DNA from 4 places in the Streptomyces sp. cg40 genome. Region 1 is predicted to be linked to each of the others. Evidence: riboswitches for the same ligand, from Rfam matches in the RefSeq annotation. Region 1 holds a riboswitch; each other region holds the start of a gene.
What was found. Region 1 has a riboswitch for cyclic di-AMP ahead of ACQHII_RS22975 (M23 family metallopeptidase). Riboswitches for the same ligand answer to the same signal wherever they lie in the genome.

Region 1 (3,290 bases):
TCTACAAGGACGTCAAGGACCGGCTCGCCGCCGCCCTCGACCTCCACGCCCGCTACCAGCTGGGCGAGGCCGCGCCGGCCTGGTTGTGCGGCGGCAAGGTCGACCGGAACATGGGGCCCGACCTGGAGGTTCCGCTCAACCACCTGGAGGACCGGCTCGGCATGAAGCTGCCCGCCGCGCACAAGCTCGCCGAGACCACCCGGCCGGCCGGCAGCGACGACCTCTTCGTCTCCTGGGAGACCCTCACGCACGCCGGTAACCCCGCCGACTGAAACGTGTGTGACATCGGGCCCCGCGAATGGCGTATAGTTGGGAACACAACGGCGCGGGGTGGAGCAGCTCGGTAGCTCGCTGGGCTCATAACCCAGAGGTCGCAGGTTCAAATCCTGTCCCCGCTACTAAGGCCGAGGGCCGGAATCCAGAAATGGGTTCCGGCCCTCGGTGTATTCCCGCAGTTTTCTCCACCCCGGTCGGCCCACCCCGCTCGCAGTCCTCCCCCCGCCAGGAAAAACTGGACGCGTGGAGGAGGGTACGTATGTGCGAGCCGGCGGGCGCGCTCTCGCCTTCGTCCGCCGCCTGCCCCCGCTGCTGCTGATCGTCGGCGTCTGCTACGACTACTTCACCCCGCAGAACTTCACGGCGGCCCCGTTCTTCACCGCCGCCCCGCTCGTCGCGGCCCCGCTGTACTCGCGGCGCGGCACCGTGCTCACCGGTCTGGCCGCGTTCCTCGTCGGCCTCGTGGTCCACCTCAGGCTCGGCATCGTCTTCCACATGGACGCGGTCACGGAGGCGGTCACCGTGGCGACGGTCGCCGTCCTCGCGGTCCTGATCAACCTCCTGGTCCGCCGCAGCCGCGAACAACTCGCCTCCGTACGCGAGATCGCCGAGGCCGCCCAGCGCGCCGTACTGCCCGAACCGGCCGAGCGGATCGGCGGGTTCGAGATCGCGGCGCGCTACGAGGCCGCGCAGGAGGGCGCGTTCATCGGCGGCGACCTGTACGCGGTGCAGGACACCCCGCACGGCGTACGGCTCGTCGTCGGCGACGTACGCGGGAAGGGCATGGGCGCGGTCGCCGCCGTGGCCGTGGTGATCGGGGCGTTCCGGGAGGCCGCCGAGCAGGAGAGCACGCTGGAGGCGGTCGCGCAGCGGCTGGAGCGGGCCCTGGCGCGCGAGGGCACCCGGCGCGACGGGCTCGACGCGTTCGAGGGGTTCACCACGGCCGTCCTCGCCGAACTCCCGCACGGCGACGGCGTCTTGAGGATCGTCGACCGGGGCCACCCGCCGCCGCTGCTCCTGCACGCGGACGGCACCGTGGACACCCTGCTCGTCAAGGAGCCCGCACTGCCGCTGGGAATGGGCGAGTTGGGCTTCTGGCCCGACCGGGCGGAGGAGTTCGCGTTCCCCGGCGGCGCCACCCTGCTCCTCTACACCGACGGCCTGTCCGAGGCCCGCGACGGCCATGGCGTGTTCTACGACCCCGGGGAGCGGCTGACCGGGCGGACCTTCCGCAGCCCGGAGGCGCTGCTCGGTCTCCTCGCCAAGGAGGTGCGCCGCTATGCCGGGGGCGGGATGACGGACGACATGGCGATGATCGCCGTACGCCATCCATGACCGGGTCGACGACTGGTCAACTCACCCGTTTTTCGCCGGTCGTGGGCCCTTCGTCCAGCAAGGAAAGGTTAATGATCAAGCGAACGGGCTTGGAAACGGACGCCCGTGTCTATTAACGTTCGATAACGCAGCACGGTCGTCCCAGCCGTCACAAGAGACAGCTCCGTGCGCACGCGCCGAATTCCGCAAGGGAACCGGGGAACCACCACTTGGGGTGAATCGCACGTCGACAGTCGTGGGAACACGACCGGTTTACGCGCGTAGGAGACCTTCCTGCTCCGAACCCGTCAGCTAACCCGGTAGGCGAGAAGGAAGGAAAGGAGCACGCCCACGTGGCGTCCAACCAGGCTGCCCCAGAAGCCCCGTTCGTCTACGGCGGTTACCGCCCCGACGAGGGACCCTGGGAGGAGTGGAACCCCAGCGCGGAGACCGTTCCTCCCAACCGCGGCAAGCACCGTGTCGCCAAGCAGCGTGGTGGCGGAGGATTCGCCCGCAGCTCCACCGTCCTGGGCGTCGGTGTCATAGCCGCCGTCAGCGCCGGCGGGATGGCCAGCGCCAACACGGGCAAGCCGCCGGTCTCGATCTCCATGCCGGACCTGCCCAGCGTGGGTCACCTGCTCGACGACTCCCCCAGCACTCCCAAGGGTTCCGCGACCGCTCTCAGCAGCGTCGGCGTGACCACCACCGAGACCGCCAAGGGCACCTCGGACGCCGGTGAGCTGCTGCGCAACCGGATCATGGAACAGGCCGAGCTCCAGCAGCTCCAGGTCGACGGCAAGTCCCAGGCCGCCGCCGAGGCCGCCGTCGCCAAGCAGGTCGACGCCGCCGCCGCGAAGGCCGAGCAGGACGCCGCGAAGAAGGCCGCCGACGCGAAGAAGGCCGCGGAGGCCGCCGCCAAGAAGAAGGCCGAGGCCGTGAAGCTCGCCGCGCTGGCGAAGCAGTACACGCTGCCGGTCGTCTCGTACACGATCACCGGCACCTTCGGCCAGGCCGGCTCCATGTGGTCCTCCGGGTACCACACGGGCCTCGACTTCGCCGCCCCCACCGGCACGCTGATCAAGGCCATCCACAGCGGCACGGTCACCGAGGCGGGCTGGGCCGGGTCCTACGGCTACCGCACGATCCTCACCCTCGACGACGGCACCGAGCTGTGGTTCTGCCACCAGTCCTCGATCAACGTCAGCGTCGGCCAGAAGGTCGCCACCGGTGACGTCATCGGCCGCGTGGGCGCGACCGGCAACGTGACCGGGCCGCACCTGCACCTCGAGGTCCACATCAACGGCGCCGCCACCGCGAGCGACCCGGCGCCCTGGCTGCGCAGCAAGGGCCTCAACCCCTAAGGGTCTTAAGGGGCTTGGCTCAAGGGTCTGGAATATCCGGTTCCGGTCCGGCGGTTGAAGTGAGGCATGACTTCTCTTCGCAAGCTGGGCCGGTCCGACCTGGAGATCTTCCCGCTCAACCTCGGCGGCAACGTGTTCGGCTGGACCGCCGACGAGGCGACCTCCTTCGCCGTGCTCGACGCCTACGCCGCCGCGGGCGGCAACTTCGTCGACACGGCCGACTCCTACTCGGCGTTCGCCCCGGGCAACCAGGGCGGCGAGTCCGAGACCGTCATCGGCAAGTGGGTCAAGGCCCGCGGCAACCGCTCCGACGTCGTCATCGCCACCAAGGTCAGCCAG
Region 2 (3,290 bases), 4.7 Mb from region 1:
GTCGCCCGGGTTCTCGCAGCTCGTGTCGGCGTTCGCGAGGTCCTGGTCGCTGGCGAAGGCGTTGTTGGACTGGTTGCCGATGTAGTCGTGGAAGTGGTGGGCGCCGTTGGAGACTCCGGGCGCGACGATCACGTTGTCGGAGTTGAACAGACCGTTCTCGTTCACCCCGCAGGCGGTGACGAACGTGCCTCGGGAGGCATTGGCCTGCTCCTGCGGAGCGTTCACATTCGGCTGTACAGAGGTGATGTCCGCGTAGTCCGAGGCGACCGGCCCGTTGGTGGACTGCTGCTGGCCCTGCTGCCCCTGGTCTCCGGTGCTGGCGCTGGCACTGGCACTGGCGCTCTGGTCGCCGCCGTTACCGCCCTGGTCACCCTGGTCGCCGGTCTCGTTCGTGGGCGCGATCAGGGTGCAGCCGGCGAGCGCGTCGAGTCCCTCCGGGCGGTCCCCGACGCGTGCGATGGCGTCGTCGATCCGCCCGATGGACGCGGCCCGCTTCTCCTTCAACGGATTCATGATCTCGTTGTCGGCGAAGGAGGCGTCCTGACGGATGGACTCCCTGGAGTCCTGAAGCTTCTGGTAGGCCTCGGTTATCTGCTGGTCCAGATTCGCGAGTTCCTTGTCGACGTCGGCCTTCGCCTCGTCGGGCACCGTCGTCAACTGGGTGCCGATGTCCGGGCAGTCGATCGTCGCGCCGCGCGATGCCGCGTCCGGAGAACCCTGTTGGGCGGAGTCGCCGCCCCAACCACCTTCGGACGCCGACGCGTAGACGTTCGCCGCCATCAGTCCTCCGCCGCCCAGCATCAGGGCGACTGCTGCCATCGTCGCGCGTCGTGCGCCTGTGGGGCGTCTGCGCGTGTTGCGTGCCAAGGAAGTTGCTCCTACACGTATCGGTCGGCCCGGCTCGTCCCGGCATGGAAATCCCCCGACCCAATACGGAGCCCGGTCCCGGTGTGTTCAACCGTCCCAGAAATTCATAGCGACCTCTTATGGATCACCCGCCCCCGCGGGCTCCTGGCCCCTCGACACACCAGGGCGAGGTAAAGGTCACAAATACGTATCGGACATATCGCGCTTCAACCTTCACACGGGGCACACACGTTGGCTAAGTTGACGTTCAGGCCGTACGACCTACTCCGGCGATCGGCGCCGGGCCGCACGGCTTGCGCCGAGTCCGGCGTGCCGCCCGCGGCAGCCGGAGCCGGGGACCCAACCGAACTTGGGGTGAATCGGTCCAACTGCCCCTCAGGGCAAGGACCGTAGGGCAAACCTTCCGTGATCGACGCCCGAACCCGACAGCTAACCCGGTAGGCGCGAAGCGGAAGGAGCACGTCTGCCATGCCGGCAGAACGACGCACGCGCACCGGAGGCAGTGGCCCCACCGTGGACGACCGACCCAGCCGCGACGAAGTCCAGCGGCGGATCAACTCTCTTTACGACCGGGCCGAGACGGACTCCGGAACCTACAACGCCACACGTGCGATGTCCGGGAAACCGCGTACACGTGTCGAGTCGCGCCCCGGCGCGTCACGTTCTTCCGACCCCGCCGTCGAAGCCGTCACCCGGCAGCTGTTCGACCGCGCCCGCACCCAACTGGGCCCGACCGTACCGGCGATGCTGCCGCCCGGCAGGACCCCGGCCCGCCCGGCCGAGTCCCGCCCCGAGCGGTCCGAACGGCGTCCCGAGCCCCAGAGCACCGGCCGCGCGCTCGACGCACAGCCCGGCCGTGCCGTGGCCGAACTGACCGCGGGGACCACCGCCGCACCGGAGTCCATCGCCACGCAACTCACGGTCCCCATGGCGGAGTTGACCGCGGCACCCGTCGCGGCGCTGCCTCCCGCCGCACAGCAGACACAGCAGACACAGCAGTCTCCTGTGATGCCGCAGACGTCGCAGACACAAATGCCTCAGATGTCGCAGCTCGCCCAGATCGCGCAGATGGCTCAGGCCCAGATGGCGCAGATGCCCACGGCAACCGTCCTCGACCTGCCGCCGGTACCGCCCGCTCCGGCCGTCGAGATGCCGGCCGCGCGCGTCATGGCGCCACAGCAGTTCGCCACCGCCCCGGCACCAGCACCGGCCTTCGACCCGCTCACCGCGAGCCTGGACCTGCTCCCGGCCATCGGCGCGCCGCGCACCGAGACCGCGCCGGCGGGCGCCACCTGGCCGCCCCCGGAGACGGCCTGGTCCGCCCCGGAGACCACGTGGTCCACCGGACAGATGCCCATGGTGACCGAGCAACAGACCTGGGCGACAGGGCAGATGCCCGCAGTGATTCAGCAACAGCCCTGGGCCACCGGCCAGTTCCCCGCAGTGACCGAGCAGCAGCCGTGGGCCACAGGGCAGATGTCCGCGGTGACCGAGCAACAGGCTTGGTCCACCGGGCAGATACCTCTGATCCCCCAGCAGCCCTCGCCCCAGCCCGACTGGCAGCCCGCACCGGAACCGTCCTGGCGCCCGCCGCAGCAGGAGTGGCAGCCGGCCGCCCCCGCCCCCGAGGTCTCCTTCGCCGCGGCCCCCGTACTCGCACCCCCCGCCCCTCCGGCCATGGCCCCGGAAGTCACACTCCCCCCGGCCCCGGTCATGAGCCCGACGCCCGCCGCCGTCATGCCCACCCCCACCGCACCGGACGCCGGCACCCAGAGCAAGACCGACACCGCGCTCGCCTTCGCGCGCGCACAGATCGGCAGGCCCTGCCTGTGGGGCGCGGCGGGACCGGACGCGTACGACTGCTCCAGCCTCACCCAGGCCGCCTGGAAGGCAGCGGGGGTCATGCTCCCGCGCACCGCCCAGGAACAGTCGGGCGCGGGCGCGCTCGTCCCTCTCACGGACATCCGCGCCGGCGACCTGATCTTCTTCTACGACAGCATCGACCACGTCGGCCTCTACACCGGCAACGGACTGATGATCCACGCGCCGAGCCCGGGCACGCCGATACGCGAGGAGTCGATCTTCTACGCCGGTTCCGCCGCCATCCGTGGCGCCGTGCGACCGGCCTGAGCCACTACGTCACACGCGGCCCGCTACTCCCGGCGGGCCGCGTCGTTGGTCCCTACGAGTGGTGGAACCCAGGCCGCGGTCGTAGCGTCGAACGAGACGACGGACGACGACCGTGTCCCGCCGGGCGGGCCCACCGCCGGTGCGGGTGCGGAGCGACGGGTACGAACGGGCGGCCGGGAGCGGAACATGTACAAACACACCATGGTCGGACTCGTCACGGTCTGTGCCGCCGCCCTGCTGGCGCCGGCCGTGGGCACCTCCTCCGCGGCCCCGGCGACGGTGCAGGCGGCCCC
Region 3 (3,290 bases), 3.8 Mb from region 1:
GTCACTCTGCCGAGCGATCCCGCCTCGGTCTCCACCGCCCGCTCCTACGTGGTCGGGACCCTCGTGGAATGGGGACTGCCGGCGGACACGGAGGTCGCCGACACCATCCGCCTCATCGTCTCCGAACTCGCCACCAACGCCGTACAGCACACCTTCGGACAGTCACCCACCTTCACGGTGGACATCGAGCTGGAGCGTGACGAACAGCTGCGCATCGGAGTCACCGACAGCCATCCCCGCTTCCCCAAACGCCTGCCGGCCGCCGTCCAGCAGGACAACGGCCGGGGCATGGTCATCATCCGCTGGCTGACCGCGGAGTGCGGCGGCAAACTCCGGGTCCGGCCCACCCTGGAGGGCGGCAAGACGGTCTCCATCGAGGTGCCCTGGACGGTCCCGGCCCGGCCGGTGACCGCCGCCGGCCAGCAGGAGCCGTAGAGACCATGCCGAACGCCTTCGAACACCCGAGGGGGTGGCGGTCCGTCAGGAGACCGCCACCCCCTCGGGAGTTTTCAGCACGGATCAGCTGACCCGGCCGTACCAGACGCTCTTGGTCCAGATCTTCTGCAACCGCACCACGTCCCCGGTCTTCGGGGCGTGCCAGATCTTTCCCCCGCCGGCGTAGATGCCGACGTGGTAGACGCTGGAGCCCGAGTGGAAGAAGACGAGGTCCCCGGCCTTGCGGCTGCCGGCCGAGATGTGGTGGGTCTTGTTGTACTGCTGGGCCGCCGTACGCGGCAGCTTCTTGCCTGCCTTCTTGTACGAGTACAGCGTGAGCCCGGAGCAGTCGAAGCGGCCCGGCCCGGTGGCCCCGTACCTGTACGGGGCGCCCTTCTTGGACGCCGCGACCTGGAGTGCCTTCGTCGCGGGTGTCGCGGCCGCGGCGTCGGATGCGACGCCCGGGATCACGACGGAACCGCCGACGGCGGCGATGGCGAAGGCCGAAGCCGTACCGGCCCGGACCATCAGCGACGGGACACGATTGAGCGCAGTCATGCGCAACCCTTCGTCAGCCGCCTGTGAAGGATGACCTGTCGGATTCGGGCTGGCGAAGTTGCCCGGCCGCACACTCGCGGCTTCACCCCAAGGGCTGCTCGGCCCGGTCATGGCGTGACCGTCCCGGCGACCCGTCGTGCTTGGGTCCTCCACTCCTGCCGATGCAATCCTGTCGACCTGTCATCCGGGCGGCGGCAGGACTCGGCGTCCGCCCGGATCGCCCCGCCGCTGCGGCGGGGTCTTGTCGTCAGACAGGGATCTTCACCTATGAATGTCCGAAAAGCCCAACGGAATCGGGGATTTGTGGGGTTACTCACCACTCACTCGTTCGGCTGAACGCAGCGGTGTTCGAAGGCGTGTCGAGTGTGCATGACCCTCGGACCAGCACCGGAACACCTCACCCGCCCCACGGGCTACGCGTGTTGCGCAACCCGGACGGCCGCATGGACGGAGCGGCGACTACATCGATCGGGGGTACACCGTTCGGCCCGTTTCGCCCCCGGCCCTCATGGCTCCGGGTCCGTCAACTGTCGGAGGGCGCGGGGATCGTGACGCGAGCGGTGCGGCGCTCCCCGTCCAGCACGCGCAGCGCCCGCGCGAGCGTGGGGGCGTGCAGTTCGGTCTCGCCCCGCTGGTGCATCAGGGCCAGCGCGTCCCGCAGTTCGGTGGCCTTGGCCACCAGTGCCTGGGCCGCCCGCAGTCCACGGTACGTGTCCCCGTGGTGCGCCGGGTTGATACGGCCCAGCAGGTCGGCCACATCCAGATAACGGTCGATCAACTCGCCCTCGGCACGCGTCAGCGCGGGCAGCGGCGGAAGCTCCGGCGGCAGCATCGTCGGCTCACTCCCCGCCGGACTCGGTGAGCGAGGTCTTGCGGGTCGGCACGATCCGGTCCACCAGCCCGTATTCCAGAGCCTGTTGGGCGTCCAGAACGAGATCCCGCTCGATGTCCGCGCTCACCTGCTCCGCCGTCCGGCCCGTGTGCAGGGCCAGCAGCGCCTCCAGTTGGGACCGGGTGCGCGCCAACTCCTCGGCCTGGATGGCGAGATCACTCGCCTGACCCTGGATCGGCTCGGGCAGCGAGGGCTGGTGGAGCGTCATCCGCGCGCCCGGCAGCGCCGACCGCTTGCCCGGGGTGCCGGCCGCCAGCAGCACCGCCGCGGTGGTGCCGGCCCGGCCGAGGCAGATCGTCTCCACGTCGCAACTGACGTACTGGAGAGTGTCGTAGATCGCCGACATCGCGGTGAACGAGCCGCCGGGCGAGTTGATGTACAGCGAGATGTCCCGGTCCGGTGCCTGGTACTCGAGGTGCATGAACTGGGCCATCACGTCGTTCGCCGAGATGTCGTCGATCGGCGTCCCGAGGAAGACGATCCGCTCCTCCAGCAGCTTCGAGTACGGATCCATCGTCCGGTGCCCGGAACTGGTGCGCTCCGTGAATTCGGGCAGGACATGGCGGGCGAACGGTCGGGTCATGGGTACCCCTCCTTCGGCATCTGTAAGAAATGTACAGGACGTACATGACGTTATGATGGGAGCGGATTCTAGTGATCAACTCAAATGCCCAGGTCGGAGGGTCTTTTTTGCTCCCCGTGGGGGCTCGTGTCTCACATTCCTGTCACCGTTTTGACGGTTCTCTGGCGGGAGTGTTGTCGCTGTTGCGTTCGGCAACCAGCCAGTGGTCGTCCCCATGGCCGCTCTGATCTGCGAGCCTGTCGCGACTCGCCGCGGTAGGAGCGTCCGTCAATGGGTGCGGGCAGCCCGTCCGGAATGCCTGAGCCGTAACAGGCCTGTTGCTGCACGGCGGTCGTCGCCGATCGGGTGGGTATCCCCGATCATGAGAGCCCTGCCGTGCTTCCGGTGGCCGTACGACGAGCCCAGCATCACGCAGTCCGCTGCCCCGTGTCACATCCCGGCCGAGCCCGCCGAGGAAGTGCTGCTTGGAGTGGACACCCACAAGGATGTGCGCGCCGCGGCCGTCATCACCGTGCTCGGCGCCACCCTGGACAGCCGGAGCTTCCCGGCGACCGCGGAAGGCTATCGCCAACTCGCCGCCTGGGCTCGCTCGTTCGGTGTGCTGCGACGCGCCGGAGTCGAGTGCACCGGCTCCTACGGGGCCGCCCTGACACGGCACCTGCGGGCCGAAGGCATCGACGTGACCGAGGTCAACCAGCCGGACAAGGCAGTTCGTCGACGTCATGGCAAGACCGATGTCGTCGACGCCGAGGCGGCGGCCCGCGCGGTACTGTCCGGCCGGGCCACCGCCACAGCGAAGACGAGTGACGGCCCAGTGGAGGC
Region 4 (3,290 bases), 1.1 Mb from region 1:
CCTGCGCTGGTGGGACCACTGGCTGAAGGACATCGACACGGGGGTCATGGAGGAGCCTCCGCTACGGGCCTACGTCAGCGACTCGCACCCTCCCGCCACGGTCTACGACACCCTGCCGGGCCGTTGGCTCGGCGAGCCCGCGTGGCCCTCGCCCAACGTGAAGACGACGACGTACGGCCTCCGGGGTGCGCCCGTGCTGGTCCGCTCCCCCATGCACACCGGGGTGGACGCGGGCCGTTTCTTCCCGTTCGGGAACGACGCCGATCTGCCGCCGGACCAGCGGGACGAGGACGCCCGGTCGGCGTGCTTCGAGTTCGAGGTGCCGGCCGAGACGTGGGTGCTGGGGCGGCCGAGGGTGCGGCTGCGGCTGACCTGCGGTGTGCCGCGCGGGCAGGTGATCGCGCGACTGTGCGATGTCGCGCCGGACGGCTCGTCGACGCTGGTCACCCGGGGTGCGCTGAACCTGTCGGCTCGGTTCGGGCGGGATCGGGCGGTGCCGTGGACGCCGGGGGCCACGGAGGACGTGACCTTCGAGCTGAACGGCATCGGGCACGCCTTTCCGCCCGGGCACCGGATCCGGCTCGCAGTGTCGTCGGCGTACTGGCCGTGGATCTGGCCGCAGCCGGAGTCGGGGGCCGGGTTCACGCTGGATCCGGAGGGGAGCGCGATGGAACTTCCGGTGCGGGAGCGGGAGTTGGGTGCTCCTATTCGCTTCGACGAGCCCGAGGAGGCCGCGCCGATCGGGGTCAACTACCCGGCCACGCTGGACGAGCCGCGGCCCGAGCGGCTGGTCGTACGGGATGTGGCGAAGGGCGAGTGGCGGCTGGAGGTGGATCCCCGGTACGGCGGCACGCGTGTGTATCCGGACGGCTTGGAGTTCACCGAGGACGCGCTGGAGACGTACACGATCGACGAGTCGGATCCGCTGTCCGCCCGGACGCGGTCCGACTGGACGATCCGGCTGCATCGGCCGGAGCTGGGCTGGGACACCACCGTGCGGACGCGGTCCGAGATCACTTGCGACGAAACGGACTTTATTACCTCGAATGAGGTGATCTGCACCGAGGGCGGTGAAGTGATCTTTCACCGCACTTGGGAGAAAAGGATTCCGAGAACTGCCAGTTGAGGATGAATGCCCGATTTGCCGTTCTTAATCCTGCCGTGAGTTGGGTCACGCGTTTCTGTGCATGGCCTGTGGTCCTGTGTTTTTACGTTTCCCCTTGTGGTTATTGACAGTTGAACCTTGGCTTACGCAAAGGATCAAGTGCCCCATACGCCTCAGACAAAGGTCAATAGGGGTTAGGTGTGATTCCGCCACTTGTTCCGGACATGTGCTCTCGCATAGTTTCCGGGCCTGTCGAGCGGAACGCCGAATCCTGCCGCCGCCCGGCATCCCAGTCACGAACTTCTCGCACGGCAGGAGCGGGGGACCCAGGTAAGTCGCCGGACCGGTCAGCTCGACCGGGACGGCTTGGGGTTAAGTCACGTCCGTGAGGGCGTGGCCGGGCACCTCCCAGCCCGAACCCGACAGCTCACCTCGCAGGCGACGGAGAGGAACCTCGTCATGCCTGCATCCGCTCAGTCCCGCCGTGCTCGCCTCGTCCGCCGTGTCGTTGTCGCCGGTACCGGTGTCGCGATCCTCGCACTGCCCGTCGTGGGGGCGACCACCGCGTCGGCCGCGACGACCTCGTCGACCACGGTCGCCGGGTACCCCAACACCCTTGACGGGTGGATCCGCGAGTCGCTCGCGATCATGGCGCAGAAGGGGATTCCCGGTACGTACAACGGGATCTACCGCAACGTGATCCGTGAGTCGTCCGGCAACCCGTACGCGATCAACAACTGGGACTCCAACGCGGCGGCGGGTACGCCGTCGAAGGGGCTGCTCCAGGTGATCGACCCGACGTTCAACGCGTATCACGTTGCCGGGACTTCGTTCGACCCGTACGACCCGGTTGCGAACATCACCGCCGCCTGCAACTACGCGGCGGCCGTGTATGGGTCCATCGACAACGTTTACGGGGCTTACTAGAAACTGTTGGATCGGCCACGACGGGTTGTGTTTTGAGTGGCACCGCCGTCGTGGCTGGTCGCGCAGTTCCCCGCGCCCCTGAAAGACCTTCAGCTGAGGAGTCTTTCCAGGACCAGGGCGATTCCGTCGTCCTCGTTCGACTTCGTCACCTCGTCCGCCACCGCCTTGAGTTCGGGGTGGGCGTTCGCCATCGCCACTCCGTGGGCCGCCCAGTCGAACATCGGGATGTCGTTCGGCATGTCGCCGAAGGCGATGGTGTCGGACGGGGTCAGGCCCAAGTGGCGGGCGGCGAGGGCGAGGCCGGTCGCCTTGGTGATGCCGAGTGGCTGGAGTTCGACGGTGCCGGGGCCCGACATGGTGACCGAGGCCAGGGAACCGACCACCGAGCGCGCCGTGGACGCCAACTCGTCGTCCGCCAGGGCCGGGTGACGGAGCAACACCTTGCTGATCGGTTCGGACCAGAGGTCGTCGCGCCTGCCCACCCGTACCGCGGGGAGCGTGGGGTGCGGCATCAGGTAGCCGGGCTCGATGAGGGTGAGGCCGTCCACTCCGTCCTGGTCGACCGCCGCGTAGACCTGGCCCACTTCCGCCTCGATCTTGCCGAGCGCGGTCTCCGCCAGCTCACGGTCCAGGGTGACCGACCAGAGCAGACGGTCCGCGCCGGCGTCGTACAACTGCGCGCCCTGTCCGCACACCGCGAGCCCCCTGCTGCCGAGGTCTTCGAGGAGCGGGCGCACTCTCGGGGCGGGCCTGCCGGTGACGACCAGGTGCCGGGCGCCGGCCGCCGCCGCCCTCGCGAGTGCGATGCGGGACCGGTCGGAGAGCGTGTCGTCGCCGCGCAGCAGCGTTCCGTCCAGGTCGGTGGCGATCAGTGCATATGCGAGGGGTGCGGCCATGATCAGAGAATACGGATGGAACGCCCCACCGACTCGACACGAACCGGACGGCTGCTGCCTTCACATGCGTTGACCCGAGTTCCGGTTGGTTTGACAGTTACGGCGGTTATGCCGACTCCCGGATCACCAGTTCGGTGGGCAGGATCACGCCGGCCGTGTCCTCGCCGGCGATCTGGGCCAGGAGCATGCGGACCATCTCGGCGCTGATGCGGTCGTAGGGCTGGCGCATGGTCGTGAGGGCCGGGGTGATCGCCGTGGCCGCCGCCGAGTCGTCGAAGCCTCCGACAGCGATGTCATCCGGGACCGAACGGCCGGATTGCTGGAGGGTGTTGACCACTCCGAGGGCCATGAGGTCCGAGGCC

Region 2: it holds a riboswitch for cyclic di-AMP, as region 1 does, so the genes downstream of both, ACQHII_RS02140 (NlpC/P60 family protein) here and ACQHII_RS22975 (M23 family metallopeptidase) in region 1, are expected to answer to the same signal.
Region 3: it holds a riboswitch for cyclic di-AMP, as region 1 does, so the genes downstream of both, ACQHII_RS40635 (C40 family peptidase) here and ACQHII_RS22975 (M23 family metallopeptidase) in region 1, are expected to answer to the same signal.
Region 4: it holds a riboswitch for cyclic di-AMP, as region 1 does, so the genes downstream of both, ACQHII_RS28300 (transglycosylase SLT domain-containing protein) here and ACQHII_RS22975 (M23 family metallopeptidase) in region 1, are expected to answer to the same signal.

What each region holds. Positions count from the first base shown of each region.
Region 1 is NZ_CP190128.1:5,198,422-5,201,711, reverse strand. It holds gene ACQHII_RS22990 (alginate lyase family protein) at 1-272, shown strand, start outside; tRNA gene ACQHII_RS22985 (tRNA-Met) at 325-398, shown strand; gene ACQHII_RS22980 (PP2C family protein-serine/threonine phosphatase) at 520-1,611, shown strand; cyclic di-AMP (ydaO/yuaA leader) riboswitch at 1,776-1,932, shown strand; gene ACQHII_RS22975 (M23 family metallopeptidase) at 1,944-2,951, shown strand; gene ACQHII_RS22970 (aldo/keto reductase) at 3,018-3,290, shown strand, end outside.
Region 2 is NZ_CP190128.1:513,334-516,623, forward strand. It holds gene ACQHII_RS02135 (DUF1996 domain-containing protein) at 1-819, opposite strand, end outside; cyclic di-AMP (ydaO/yuaA leader) riboswitch at 1,154-1,327, shown strand; gene ACQHII_RS02140 (NlpC/P60 family protein) at 1,336-2,997, shown strand; gene ACQHII_RS02145 (hypothetical protein) at 3,184-3,290, shown strand, end outside.
Region 3 is NZ_CP190128.1:8,998,031-9,001,320, forward strand. It holds gene ACQHII_RS40630 (ATP-binding protein) at 1-435, shown strand, start outside; gene ACQHII_RS40635 (C40 family peptidase) at 520-993, opposite strand; cyclic di-AMP (ydaO/yuaA leader) riboswitch at 997-1,169, opposite strand; gene ACQHII_RS40640 (hypothetical protein) at 1,517-1,825, opposite strand; gene ACQHII_RS40645 (ATP-dependent Clp protease proteolytic subunit) at 1,833-2,468, opposite strand; gene ACQHII_RS40650 (IS110 family transposase) at 2,830-3,290, shown strand, end outside.
Region 4 is NZ_CP190128.1:6,303,594-6,306,883, reverse strand. It holds gene ACQHII_RS28305 (CocE/NonD family hydrolase) at 1-1,126, shown strand, start outside; cyclic di-AMP (ydaO/yuaA leader) riboswitch at 1,390-1,561, shown strand; gene ACQHII_RS28300 (transglycosylase SLT domain-containing protein) at 1,565-2,032, shown strand; gene ACQHII_RS28295 (HAD family hydrolase) at 2,122-2,928, opposite strand; gene ACQHII_RS28290 (LacI family DNA-binding transcriptional regulator) at 3,035-3,290, opposite strand, start outside.